Linked DNA regions of Immundisolibacter sp.. The protein of the gene in region 1 interacts with the protein of each later gene in a pairwise test. Links are inferred from orthologs where the notes say so. Each region holds a gene or a part of one and is shown in the gene's direction. Other genes may lie near its edges. The genes, in order: rpe and eno.

Region 1 (4,068 bases):
GGTGTCGTGCTGGAACCGCGGCGCGGCGCCGTTCACCATCGAGCCGGGCGAGCGCATCGCGCAGCTGGTGCTGGTGCCGGTGGTGCGGGCCGAGTTTGCGGTGGTGGACAGCTTCACGCCGTCGGCGCGCGGCGCCGGCGGTTTTGGCCACACCGGCCGCGATTGAGAATTGCCTTTCAACCCAACCTGACGAGCGCGCAATGAACGCAGCGAGCCTGCCACCCCTGGAAATCTTCCGCGCCTACGACATCCGCGGCGTGGTCGGCCAGAGCCTGACCGAGGTCGGCGTGTACCAGATCGGCCGCGCCATCGGCACGCTGGTGCGCCGCGCCGGCTGCCGCGAGGTGGTCGTAGGCCGCGACGGGCGCCTGTCGGGACCGGCGCTGTCCGATGCGCTGGTGCGCGGCCTGGCGGCCAGCGGCTGCGGCGTGATCGACGTCGGCATGGTGCCGACGCCGGTGGTCTATTTCGCAAGCTACGAATTCGACACCGGCTGCGGCGTGGCGGTCACCGGCAGCCACAACCCGCCCGATTACAACGGCCTGAAGATCGTCGTGGCCGGCAAGACCTTGTCCGGCGAGGACATCCTGGGCATCCGCGCGCTGATCGAGGCGGACGATCTTGAAACCGGCTTCGGCCACGTGCGCGAGGCCGACGCGCTCGCCCCGTACCGCGAGCGCATCCTGGGCGACGTGAAGCTGGCCCGGCGCCTGCGCGTGGGCGTCGACTGCGGCAACGGCGTGGCCGGCGCCAGCGCGCCGGCGCTGATCGAGGCGCTCGGCTGCGAGGTGGTGCCGCTGTTCGCCGAGGTGGACGGCAATTTTCCGAACCACCACCCGGACCCGACCAAGCCGGAGAACCTGCAGGATCTGATCGCCTGCGTGCGCGAAAAAGGTCTCGACCTTGGCGTGGCCTTCGACGGCGACGGCGACCGCCTGGGCGTGGTCACCGCCAGCGGGCGCATCGTGTTCGCCGACCGGCTGATGATCCTGTTTGCGCGCGACGTGCTCTCGCGCGTGCCGGGCGCCACCATCCTGTTCGACGTCAAGTGCACGCGCCACCTGCCGCGTGCCATCGCCGCCGCCGGCGGCCGGCCGCTGATGTGGAAGACCGGCCACTCGCTGGTCAAGGCCAAGATGGCCGAGACCGGCGCCGCGCTGGCCGGCGAGATGAGCGGGCACATCTTCTTCAAGGAACGCTGGTACGGCTTTGATGACGGCGTGTACGCCGCCTGCCGGCTGCTGGAGTACCTCAGTCGCCAGGCTGAAACGCCGGAGCAGGTCTTCGCCGCCATCCCGGACTCGGCCAGCACGCCCGAGCTGCATTTGCACCTGCAGGAAGGCGAGCACTTCGCGCTGATGAAGACCCTGACCGCCGCGGCCGATTTTCCGGGCGCCGATGTGAGCACGCTCGACGGCATCCGCGCCGATTATCCGGACGGATTTGGCCTGGTGCGGGCCTCCAACACCACGCCGGTGCTGGTGATGCGCTTCGAGGCCGACGACCAGGCGGCGCTGGAGCGCATCGAGGCGCAATTCCGGGCGCTGTTCGCGCGCGTCCGGCCCGATCTGACACTGCCATTCTGACCATGTCGAACTACATCATCTCTCCTTCCATCCTGTCGGCCGATTTCTCGCGCCTGGGCGCCGAAGTGGACGCCGTGCTGGCGGCGGGCGCGGACTGGATCCACGTCGATGTGATGGACAACCACTACGTGCCGAACCTGACCATTGGCCCGCTGGTGGTCGAGGCGCTGCGCCGCCACGCGCCGCAGGCTTTCCTGGACGTGCATCTGATGGTGCAGCCGGTCGATGCGCTGGTGCCGGCATTCGCCGCCGCCGGCGCCAGCCTGATCGGCTTTCACCCGGAGGCTTCGCGGCATGTCGACCGCACGCTGTCGCTGATCCGCGACCACGGCTGCCAGGCCGGGCTGGTGCTGAATCCCGCCACGCCGCTGTGTCATCTGGATCACGTCATGGAGCGGCTGGACCTGATCCTGCTGATGTCGGTGAACCCGGGCTTCGGGGGGCAGAGCTTCATCCCGTCCACGCTGCCGAAGCTGGCGCAGGTGCGCACGCGGATAGACGCCAGCGGGCGGGACATTCGCCTGCAGGTCGACGGCGGCATCAAGGTCGACAACATCGCGCAGGTGGCGCGGGCCGGCGCCGACACCTTCGTCGCCGGCTCGGCAGTGTTCAACTCGCCCGATTACGCGGCCACCCTTGCCGCCATGCGCGCGGCGCTTGACGGCGCTCCCTGAGCGGCCAAGACTGCCGGCCTTTTTTGCCGCCCGCCGCCCGCGCCATGGATCACGCCCAATTTGCCGCCCTTGCCGCGCAAGGTTACGACCGCATCCCGCTGACGCTGGAGACCTACGCCGACCTCGACACCCCGCTGTCGCTGTACCTGAAGTTGGCGAACGCACCGAACAGCTTCCTGCTGGAATCGGTGGTCGGCGGCGAGCGTTTCGGGCGCTATTCCTTCATCGGCCTGCCGGCGCGGCGTTTGCTGCGCAGCCGCGGTTTCGCGACCGAGGTGGTTGAGGACGGTGTGGTGATCGAGCGCGATGACGGCAATCCGCTCGATTTCGTCGAGCGCTACCAGCAGCGTCAGCGCGTGTACGTGCCGCCGGACATGCCGCGTTTCTGCGGCGGGCTGGCCGGCTATTTCGGCTACGACGCGGTGCGCTACATCGAGCCGCGGCTGGCCCGCTTCGACCAGCCGGACGAGATCGGCACGCCGGACCTGCTGCTGCTGGAGACGCAGGAACTGGCCGTGGTCGACAACCTGGCCGGCAAGATCTACCTGATCGTCTACGTCGATCCGGCCATGCCGGATGCCTACGCGGCGGGCATGGCGCGCCTGCGCACCTTGCTTGTCCGGTTGCGCAGTCCGCTGGCGCCGCCGGCCAGTCCGCCGGGTGCCGTCAGCGAATCGGTGCGCGGTTTCGCCAAGGCCGATTTCCTGGCCGCCGTGGCACGTGCCAAGGACTACATTGCCGCCGGCGACTTGATGCAGGTGCAGGTCGGCCAGCGCATCCGCACGCCCTTTGCGCAGTCGCCGCTGACGCTGTACCGGGCGCTGCGCTCGCTCAATCCCTCGCCGTACATGTACTTCTACGACTTTGGCGAGTTCCAGGTCGTCGGTGCTTCGCCGGAAATCCTGGTGCGCCAGGAGGCGACCGCCGCCGGCACCCGCGTCACCATCCGTCCGCTGGCCGGCACCCGCCCGCGCGGCGCCACGCCCGAGGAGGACCGTCGCCTCGCCGACGAGTTGCTGGCCGATCCGAAGGAGCGCGCCGAGCATGTGATGCTGATCGACCTGGCCCGCAACGACATCGGCCGGATTGCGCAGATCGGCAGCGTCGAGGTCACCGACGAGATGGTGATCGAGCGCTACTCGCACGTCATGCACATCGTGTCGAACGTGGAAGGCCTGCTGCGGCCGGGCATGGGCAACCTGGATGTGCTGCGGGCGAGCTTCCCGGCCGGTACGCTGACCGGCGCGCCCAAGGTGCGGGCGATGGAACTCATCGACGAGCTGGAACCGGTCAAGCGCGGCATTTATGGCGGCGCCTGCGGTTACCTCAGCTATTCGGGCGACATGGACCTGGCGATCGCGATTCGTACCGGTATCGTGAAGGATGGCCAGTTGTACGTGCAGGCAGCGGCCGGCATCGTGGCCGACTCGGTGCCCGAGAGCGAATGGCAGGAAACCGAGAACAAGGCCCGCGCCCTGCTGCGGGCGGCCGAGATGGCGCAGGCCGGGCTGGACGCGGTGGCGTGAGGGCGTTGGAGCGGGCCGGCAGCATCTGAGGCAACCGCGCGCCTGCAATGCGCCGGGTTCAAAAAGGGGGCGTTACAGGGCGGGTGCTTGGGCCAGGTCCCTCCCGGGCACCGGCCGCAGTGGCGCCCGGCTTGAGCCCCGACTGAAAAATGTCCGGTCTCCCGATGGCTGGCAGGGCGATTTCCCCTGCGCCGCCATTGAGCGGAAAATACGCGCCCTTTGCGTTTGTGCCCCACTGCCACCGAGACCCCGCGCGCATGGTTTTCATGCTCGACAACTACG
Region 2 (9,215 bases), on another replicon or contig:
ACCGGCCGCTGTTCCTGATCGCCGGGCCGTGCGTGGCGGAAAGCCGCCAGCTGGCGCTCGACACCGCCGCCACGCTCAAGGACATCTGCGCCCGGCTGGGCGTGCCGTTCATCTTCAAGGCCTCGTTCGACAAGGCCAATCGCAGTTCCGGCAAGTCCTTTCGCGGTCCGGGCCGGGACGCCGGCCTGGCGATCCTGGCCGAGGTGCGCGAGACGCTCGGCGTGCCGGTACTGACCGACGTGCACACACCGGATGACGTGCAGGCCGCCGCGCAGGTGGTGGACGTGCTGCAGACGCCGGCCTTTCTGTGCCGCCAGACCGATCTGATCGAAGCCGCCGCCGCCAGCGGCAAGCCGGTCAACATCAAGAAGGGCCAGTTCCTGGCGCCGGACGACATGGCGCAGGTGGTGGCCAAGGCCAACGCCGCCGGCGGCGAAGGCCGGGTCATGGTGTGCGAGCGCGGCGTGTCCTTCGGTTACCACAACCTGGTGGTCGACATGCGCGGCCTGGCCGTGATGCGGCAAACCGGCTGCCCGGTGGTGTTCGACGCCACGCACTCGGTGCAACTGCCCGGCGGGCAGGGCGACCGTTCCGGCGGCCAGCGCGAATTCGTGCCGGTGCTGGCGCGGGCCGCCGTGGCCGCCGGCGTGGCCGGACTGTTCATGGAAACCCACCCCGACCCGGCCCGCGCGCTGTCCGACGGACCCAACGCCTGGCCGCTGGACCGCATGGAAAACCTGCTGCAAACCCTGGTCAGCCTGGACCGCACCGTCAAGGCCGCCGGTTTTGCCGAGCAGGCCCTGATGCAATCAACCTGAGACCCCGATGAGCACGATCGTCGATATCAAGGCCCGCGAAATCCTCGACTCGCGCGGCTTTCCCACCGTGGAAGTGGACGTCCTGACCGACAGCGGCCAGCTGGGCCGGGCGGCGGTGCCCTCGGGCGCCTCCACCGGTTCGCGCGAAGCGCTGGAACTGCGCGACGGCGACGCTGCCCGCTATGGCGGCAAGGGCGTGCGCAAGGCGGTCGACAACGTGCTGCGGGAAATCCTGCCGGCGGTGCGCGGCCTGGACCCGGCCGACCAGCGCGGCCTGGACGACGTGCTGCTCAAACTCGACGGCACCGACAACAAGGCGCGCCTGGGCGCCAACGCCACACTGGCGGTGTCCCTGGCGGCCGCCCATGCGGCCGCCGCGGCGCGCGGGCTGCCGCTGTACCGGCACATCAACCTGCTGTGCGGCGGCGTCGACATGTGCCTGCCGGTGCCGATGATGAACATCCTGAACGGCGGCGCGCATGCCGACAACAGCGTCGACTTGCAGGAATTCATGGTCATCCCGGCCGGCATGCCGAGCTTCTCGGAAGCCCTGCGCTGCGGCGCCGAGATTTTCCAGGCCCTCAAGCGCCGCCTGCGCGCACGGGGCCTTAACACCGCCGTCGGCGACGAAGGCGGCTTCGCGCCGGATCTCGCCTCGAACGAAGAAGCCTTGAAGGTGGTGCTCGACAGCATCGGCGATGCCGGCTATGCCGCCGGGACACAGGTGCTGCTGGCGCTCGACGTGGCCAGCAGCGAGTTCTACAAGGCTGGCCGCTACGAGCTCGAATCCGAGAAGCGCAGCCTGACGTCGGCCGAATTCGTTGCGTACCTGGCCGATCTGGCCGACCGCTACCCGGTGATCTCCATCGAGGACGGCCAGGCCGAGGACGACTGGGACGGCTGGAAGCTGCTCACCGAGCGCCTGGGCAAGCGCGTGCAGCTGGTCGGCGACGACCTGTTCGTGACCAACCCGGCCACGCTGCAGAAGGGCATCACGGCCGGCGTGGCCAACTCCATCCTGATCAAGGTGAACCAGATCGGCACGCTGTCGGAAACGCTGGACGCCGTGCGCCTGGCGCGCAGCGCCGGCTACACGGCGGTGATCTCGCACCGCTCGGGCGAGACCGAGGACACCACCATCGCCGACATCGCGGTCGGCAGCGGCGCCGGGCAGATCAAGACCGGCTCGCTGTCCCGCTCGGACCGGGTGGCCAAATACAACCGCCTGCTGCGCATCGAGCAGGAGCTGGGTGCCGCGGCGCGCTATCCGGGCGCCGGCGTGTTCGGGTCGCTCGCCCGCTGATGCCCATGCGCGCCGGCCTGCTTGCGCTGTTGCTGGTCATGCTCGGCCTGCAACACCGTTTGCTGGTGGCGCCCGGCAACCTGTTCGAGCTTGGCGAGCTGCAGGACCGGGTCGTGCGCGAACGCGACGCGGTCGACCAGCTGGCCGAACGCAACGCGCAGCTCACGGCCGAGGTCGAGGACCTGCGCAGCGGCGTGACTGCCGTGGAAGACCGCGCCCGCAGCGAGCTTGGCATGATCAAGCCCGGCGAGACCTTCATCCGCGTCATCGAGTAGGCGTCCGGTGGCGGAAGCCCTGCCGAGCGCCGACCACTGGGCGATCGTGCCCGCCGCCGGCATCGGCGTGCGCATGGGCGCGGACCTGCCCAAGCAGTACCTGCCGCTGGCCGGCGCACCCGTGCTGGTGCACACCCTCGAACGCCTGGCCGCACACCCGCGCGTCGCCGGCATCGTGCTGGCGCTGCGCGAGGCCGATCCGTACTGGCAGGCGCTCGGCTTCACCTGCGCCAAACCGCTGCAGGTGGTGACCGGTGGCGCCAGCCGTGGCGCGTCCGTGCTGGCCGCACTCGACTGGCTGGCCGACCGCCAGCAGCCGCAAACGCCAGTGCTGGTGCACGACGCCGTGCGCCCGCTGCTGCATGCGGGCGACATCCACAGCCTGTGCGCCGAGCCGCTGGAGGAGCACGGCTGCCTGCTGGCCACGCCGCTGACCGACACCGTAAAGCGCGCCGACGCCGCCGGCCGGGTGCGCGAAACCGTGCCGCGCGAGGGCCTGTGGACGGTGCAGACGCCGCAGCGGTTTCGGCTTGATGTGCTGCGGACGGCGCTGGCCGGTGCGCTGGCTGCCGACCAGGAACCCACCGACGAGGCCCAGGCCATGGAAAGCGCAGGCTTTCGCCCGCGCCTGCTGGCCGGCCGGCGCGACAACATCAAGATCACCGTGGCGCAGGACCTGCCCCTGGCCGAGTGCCTGCTGGCCGCGCAAGCGCGCTTCGATCGCACTGCCCAAAGCACCCCGGAGACCTGATGCGCATCGGCCACGGCTACGACCTGCACGCCCTGGCGCCCGCCCGACCCCTGGTGCTGGGTGGCGTCCAGATCCCCCACAGCCACGGCCCGATTGCGCACTCCGATGGTGACGTGCTGCTGCACGCCCTGGCCGACGCGCTGCTGGGCGCGGCGGCCCTGGGCGACATCGGCCAGCACTTTCCGGACACCGATCCGGCCTATGCAGGCGCAGACAGCCGCCTGCTCTTGCGGCGCGTGGTTGCGCTGGTACGCGAAGCCGGTTACTCGGTGGTCAACATCGACGCCACCGTGCTGGCGCAGCGGCCCAAGCTCGCCCCGCATCGGGACGCCATGCGCGCCAACATCGCCGCCGATCTGGGCCTCGACATCGACGCCGTCAGCGTCAAGGCCACCACCACCGAGGGCCTGGGTCCGGTCGGCCGCGGCGAGGCGATCGCCGCCCACGCCGTGTGCCTGCTGGCGCGCGCCTGATCAGAAGCGACCCGCCACGACCCGCTGTAGCGGCTTCGCTGCGCGATGGACGACGGACCGGCCCTACGCGAGGACGCATCGCCCGGCGAGCCGGGCTCCAGTCCTCCGATGACTCACTGGTAGCCACTGATTCTGGCAGCGCGTGCCGGCGCTGCGGGAAGCTGAATACCTCCGTGTTTCGTTAGACGACCCGCCGCCACACTGCGGCGCGGCCATCACCCTGCACCCGCCCTTCCGCCGCCAGCTTGATCAGATGCGCATAAACCGACAGTTCGGCCAATGCGTGCAGGGCCTTCGGGACGCCGACGTAGAGTTCGGCCACCAGGTCCGGGATGCTGCGCCCGCCCCCACCCTCCAGCACCTTGAGAATGGCCGCCTCGCGCGCCAGGCGGTGGTCGATGACCTGTTGCACGGTGGCCTGCGCGCCTTCCATGAGCCGGCCGTGCCCGGGGGCGATACGCTCGACGGGCTCCTGCTGCAGGCGCCGCAAGGACGCCAGATAGGCCGCCATGTCGCCATCGGGCGGCGCGATCACCACCGTGGTGCCATCCATCAGATGGTCGCCGGCGAACAGCAGGCGCTGCGTTTCGAGCAGGTAGCAGATGTGGTCGGCGGCGTGGCCGGGTGTGCGCAGGGCGCGCAGCGGACCGGCGTCGGTCGGCAGGATATCGCCATCGGCCAGTACCCGGTCGGGCGCGAAGCCCGGCGTGCTGACGCCGGCCAGCGCGATGCCGCTGCCGTACACCGGCACGCCGCAGTCGCGGGCCAGTTCCCGCGCGCCGGGGGCGTGGTCCGGGTGGGCGTGCGTGACCAGCACGGCGGTGATGGCATCGCCTGCGGCGCGCTTGATGGCATCCAGATGCGCCGGGGCGTCGCAGGCCGGATCGATGACCAGCACCTGACGGCTGCCGACCAGATAGGTATTGGTGCCGGGGCCGGTCATCAGGCCCGGATTGGGCGCGGTGATGCGCCGCACGCCGGGCCACACGTCGACGGCCGCCGCGAATGGGAACTCGGCGCGGATCTGTGGCGTATCGAAGGGGTTGCCGGCAGCGTTCACAGGGCCACTCCACGCAGGTCGATTTCTTCCACGCCTTCCGGCAGCGGCAGGCGCACCCGCTCGGGCTTGCCGTCGGCGCCGATGATCAGTTGCGGCAGTATCGCCGGCACCTGCCCGATGCTGCGTACCGCCGCCAGCAGGGCATCGACCGTCGGGTACCGGGCCAGGAATTCGAGCTGCTTGCGCGTGGCCGGTACCAGGTTGAAGCCGCCGGCCGCGTGCCGCGCCAGGGCCTCCTGCGGACGGACCCAGCAATGGTCGACGGTTTCCTCGCCGTCGTGCAGTGGTTCCTGACCGAGCGGCGCCCGGCACAGGAAAAACCGCGTGTCGTAGCGCCGCGGCATGCCCTCGGGCGTGATCCAGTGGCTGTAGTAATGGACCTGGTCCAGCGGCAGGCGCAGGTGCTCGCGTTCGCAGATGGCCGCCAGCGTGGTCTGACCGGCATTCAGCGCCGCCCGGTACGCCGCGAAGCGCTGCTGCGTTGCCGGCTCGTGCAGGCTCAAGGTCTGCCCGGCGGCATCGGCCGCCAGCAGCACGCCGGCTTCCTCGAAACACTCGCGAATCGCCGCCAGGTAGAACGCCAGGCCGCCTTGGGCGATGCCCAGACGCGCGCTGGCCTGGCGGGCGTCGAGCCCGCTGCACACACGCTGTGCCTGCGCGCCGCCGTCGCTGCGGTCGACCCCGCCGCCGGGGAATACATAAGCCCCGGCATTGAAATCGCTCTTGACCGTGCGCAGCAGCATGAACACATCGAAGCCCGGCGCGCCGTCGCCCGCCTCGCGCACCAGCACCACCGTGGCGGCATCTCGAAGGGTCATGGTCGTCTGCTCCGTATGAGGGGTCAGCGCAGGCTGACTGAACGGCCATTATGGCCCGCACGGATGGCCGGCCGGCTCGCTCGTGCCGCTTTCGCGGCTTAAGATCGGGACCATGCGCGCCTTCCTGGCAATAGCGAACCTGCGCCACCGCTGTCGTTGGCGCTGCCTGCTCATGCTGGCGTTGCTGGCCGCACTTGTGGCGGCTGCAATGGCCGTGCCCGAGCGCGCCCGGCTCTACGCCGAGCAGACCCTCGCCGAAACCACCGGCGGCACCGCCCATGTGGCAGCGCTCGATTTCGACCCTTTGCGGCTGGCGCTGCGGATCGACGGCCTGCACCTGAGCGATCCCGATGGCGCCCTGCTGCTGGCGGTGGACAGTGCCATGGCCGACCTTGCGGTCGACTCCCTGTGGACACGCAGCGTGCATCTTGACGCCTTGACGGTACGCGGTGCGCGCGGGCAGCTCGGTCTCCTGGAGGGCGGCGGCATCAGCCCGCAACTGCCGGCCGGCGGCGGCGATGGCGGTCCGCCGCCGCGGCTGCGCATCGACCGGATGAACGTCGATGGCAGCGCGCTTGTCGTGCGCGACGCCAGTGCACGGCCGGCGGCCGCGCTGCGCCTGACCGATCTGGTCGTGTCGATGGCCGGCTTCGACAGCCAGGCCGCAGAACCGATTCCCGTGCTGTTGCGGGGCCGCGCAGGCGGCGGCACGCTGCGCCTGCAGGCCGATCTCGTGCCGGCGCCGCTGGCGCTCGACGGCCGCTTCTCATTGCAGGGCATCGACGCCGAACCGGCGCTGGCCTACCTGGAACGCGCGCTACCCCTGAAAGCGCGTGGGGGAAAAATCGACGCCAACGCCACGCTATCGCTGGCTGCCGGCGGGGCGGTGCGACTCAGCGACGGTCGCATGAGCCTGCGCCAGACCGCGCTTGCCGATGCCAGCGACGCCCCGCTGGCGCAGATTGCCGAACTGGCCGTGGATGAACTGGCCCTCGATCTGGCCGCCCGGCGCGTGTCCGTGGGCCGGATCAGCGGACGCGACAACTGGTTGGCGCTGGCGCGGGCAGCCGACGGACGAATCAACCTTCAGGACTTGACCCGCCAGGCCGGCAACGACGAAACGGATCCCGCCGGCCCAAGCTGGCAGGTCACGCTGGGCGCCCTGGCGCTGACCGGCCAGCGCCTGAGCATCAGCGATGAAACGGTGCAGCCGGCGCTGCACCAGGACCTCACGCTGGAGCAGGTCGACATCGGTGCGCTGGGCGCGCCGGACAAGGTGCCGGTGAGCCTCACCGGCAGCCTGGCGGACGGTGGCACCTTCGGGCTGGCCGGCGAGGCGGTGTTGCCAGCCGGCCCGGCCGAGCTTGAAATCACCGCCAAGGGCCTGCCCCTGCCGCCGCTGGCGCCCTACCTGCCGGACGTCGGCCCGGTCGCCTTGCGCAGCGGTACGGCAGCGGCCACCGGACAGCTGACGCTCGGCGGGCCGGGGCCGGAATTCCGCGGCCAGGTCACGCTGTCCCGTGTCGATCTGTGGGACACCGAACGCGACGAGGCGCTGCTGGCGCTGCGCACGCTGCGCGTGGATCAGCTGCAGGCCAGCGCGCAGGGCGTCACGTCCAGCAAGATCTGGATCAACCGGCCAGTGCTGCGGGCTGTCATCACCGAGAACCGGCAAAGCAACCTGTCGCGCTTCGGGCCACGCGACGTGGCGCCAGTCACCGACTCACCAGTGACCAACGATGGCCCCGGGCCGGCGCCGATGCGCTTCGCAGTCGACACGGTGCGCGTCAGTCGCGGCACGCTCCACATCGAAGACCACAGCCTGACGCCGCATTTCGCGGTCAGCATCGAGCAGCTGAAAGGCAACATCGACGGCCTGGCGAGTGATGCCACGCAGCCGGCGCGCGTCGTGCTGAACGGTCGCATCGACCAGTACGCGCCAGCCACGGTCGAGGGCAGCTTTACCGTCGGCGTACCGCGCGAAGCCGCGTTCAAGCTGTCCTTCACCGGGGTCGAGATGGCGACCTTCACGCCCTACGTGAGCAGGTTTGCCGGCTACCGCATCGAGCGCGGCACGCTGGACGTGGACCTCGATTACACGGTAAGCGGGCCACAGGTGATCGGCAACAACCGAATCATCCTCAACCGTCTGGTGCTGGGCGAGCGGGTGGACAGTCCGGACGCGCTCGACCTGCCGCTGACCCTGGCCCTGGCAGTGCTCAAGGACTCGCGCGGAGTCATCGACGTCGCCCTGCCGCTGCGCGGCGATCTCTCGAACCCGCAGTTCGACTACGGCGCCCTGATCGGCAAGGCGATCAGGGCGCTCGTGGTCAAGGCGGTGAAAACACCCTTCACCCTGCTGGCGCGCCTGGTCGGCGGCAAGGCAAAAGACCTGCGGACAGTCGCGTTCGCCCCCGGCAGCGCGCAGTTGCCGGCGGCGCAGATGGAACCCCTGCAGAAAGTGGCGCAGGCCCTCATCGCGCGGCCGCAGCTCACGCTGCACATCCACCCGCTGGCAGACCAGAACGACGCCCGGGCCCTGGCGCAGCAGGCGCTGGGGGCGGCCCTCGGCCAGGCGGGCGGTGAAGATGATGATCCGTTCGAGGGCGATGCCGACTGGACCGAGCGCCTGATCGCGCTGTACGAAGAGCGTTTCGGCAACGAGCCGCCGGCAGTGCCCGCACCGGCCGATACCCAGCCGACTGCTGCCGAGCAGCGCGCCGCGGCGGCGCGCGCCGGGCGTGAGCGCCTGCTGGCCGCCATGGCTCCGGATACGGCGGCCCTGCGGGCGCTGGCGCAGGCACGCGGCGAGGCAATCCGCGCCGCACTGATGGACAATGGCGTGCCGGTCCGGCGCCTGACTATCGTGCTGCCGGCCGAGGATGCGCCGCTGCAGCCTTCGGCCACCAGCGAACTGGTGCTGGCGACTTCCTGAGGAAACGCACCGTTCGCGGCGACGGCGCCGCTCCCACACTCTTCGAGGCGGTGTGGGAGGCCCGCTCCCGGGCCGAATGCGCATGGATTCATTTTCAAGCCACGACACAAGAGGAGAGACCCGTGACAATTCTGGTAACCGGCGGCTGTGGCCTGGTGGGCTCGTTTGCGGTGCGCGAGGCGGCGGCTCGCGGCGTGCCGGTGGCGGCCTTCGACATGGTCTTGAAAACCGAACTGCTGGCCGACATCCGCGACAAGGTCACGCTGATGCAGGGCAACGTGCTGCACGCGCCGGACCTGTACCGGGCGGTGCGCGAGCTGGACGTGACGCGCATCCTGCACACGGCGAGCTTCCTCACCCCCGGCGCCTACGCGCGGCCCTACGCCAACGCCGAGCTGACCATCATGGGCACGCTGAACGTGCTCGAATGCGCCCGCGCCATGGGCATCAAGCGCGTCAGCTACGTGTCCACCGGCAAGACCGGGTGGACCGGCGCGGCCTTCTCCGGAACGCTCAATACCGGCAAGTTCGACATCCCCGCCGATCCCTACGCCAGCGCCAAGGTCGGCGCCGAGCTGCTGGCCAACGACTATCGCCAGCTGTACGACCTGGACGTGCGCATCCTGCGCCTGGGCGGGCAGGTGTACGGGCCGGGCTTCGCCTTTGCCGGCGCCGTCGGCCAGGGCCTGCAGCCGTTCATCGAGAAGCCGCTGCGCGGCGAGCCGGTGCACTACGACAATCCGCTGCTGGCCTACTCGGCACCCATCATCCCCATGCTGTAC

Evidence for each region.
Region 2: the proteins of rpe (region 1) and eno interact in binary tests that used the Escherichia coli proteins (3 or more experiments, as listed by UniProt). The link is inferred for Immundisolibacter sp. from one-to-one orthologs.

Annotation. Positions count from the first base shown.
Region 1 is NZ_JACIZD010000001.1:18,751-22,818, reverse strand. What follows is about bases 689-3,424. They hold rpe (ribulose-phosphate 3-epimerase), read left to right. Parts: upstream 689-1,588; coding sequence 1,589-2,260; downstream 2,261-3,424. Other genes in these bases: trpE (anthranilate synthase component I), read left to right, coding at 2,305-3,424; H5U26_RS00100 (phosphomannomutase/phosphoglucomutase), read left to right, coding at 689-1,586. Outside these bases: dut (dUTP diphosphatase), read left to right, coding at 1-166; more of H5U26_RS00100, read left to right, coding at 201-688; more of trpE, read left to right, coding at 3,425-3,786. UniProt on the Escherichia coli protein: Catalyzes the reversible epimerization of D-ribulose 5-phosphate to D-xylulose 5-phosphate.
Region 2 is NZ_JACIZD010000003.1:228,121-237,335, reverse strand. What follows is about bases 1-2,973. They hold eno (phosphopyruvate hydratase), read left to right. Parts: upstream 1-825; coding sequence 826-2,121; downstream 2,122-2,973. Other genes in these bases: ispD (2-C-methyl-D-erythritol 4-phosphate cytidylyltransferase), read left to right, coding at 2,404-2,973; H5U26_RS07125 (septum formation initiator family protein), read left to right, coding at 2,127-2,396; kdsA (3-deoxy-8-phosphooctulonate synthase), read left to right, coding at 1-818. Also shown: more of ispD, read left to right, coding at 2,974-3,147; ispF (2-C-methyl-D-erythritol 2,4-cyclodiphosphate synthase), read left to right, coding at 3,147-3,620; H5U26_RS07110 (MBL fold metallo-hydrolase), read right to left, coding at 3,802-4,680; H5U26_RS07105 (NUDIX domain-containing protein), read right to left, coding at 4,677-5,498; H5U26_RS07100 (DUF748 domain-containing protein), read left to right, coding at 5,611-8,433; H5U26_RS07095 (NAD(P)-dependent oxidoreductase), read left to right, coding at 8,556-9,215. UniProt on the Escherichia coli protein: Catalyzes the reversible conversion of 2-phosphoglycerate (2-PG) into phosphoenolpyruvate (PEP). It is essential for the degradation of carbohydrates via glycolysis.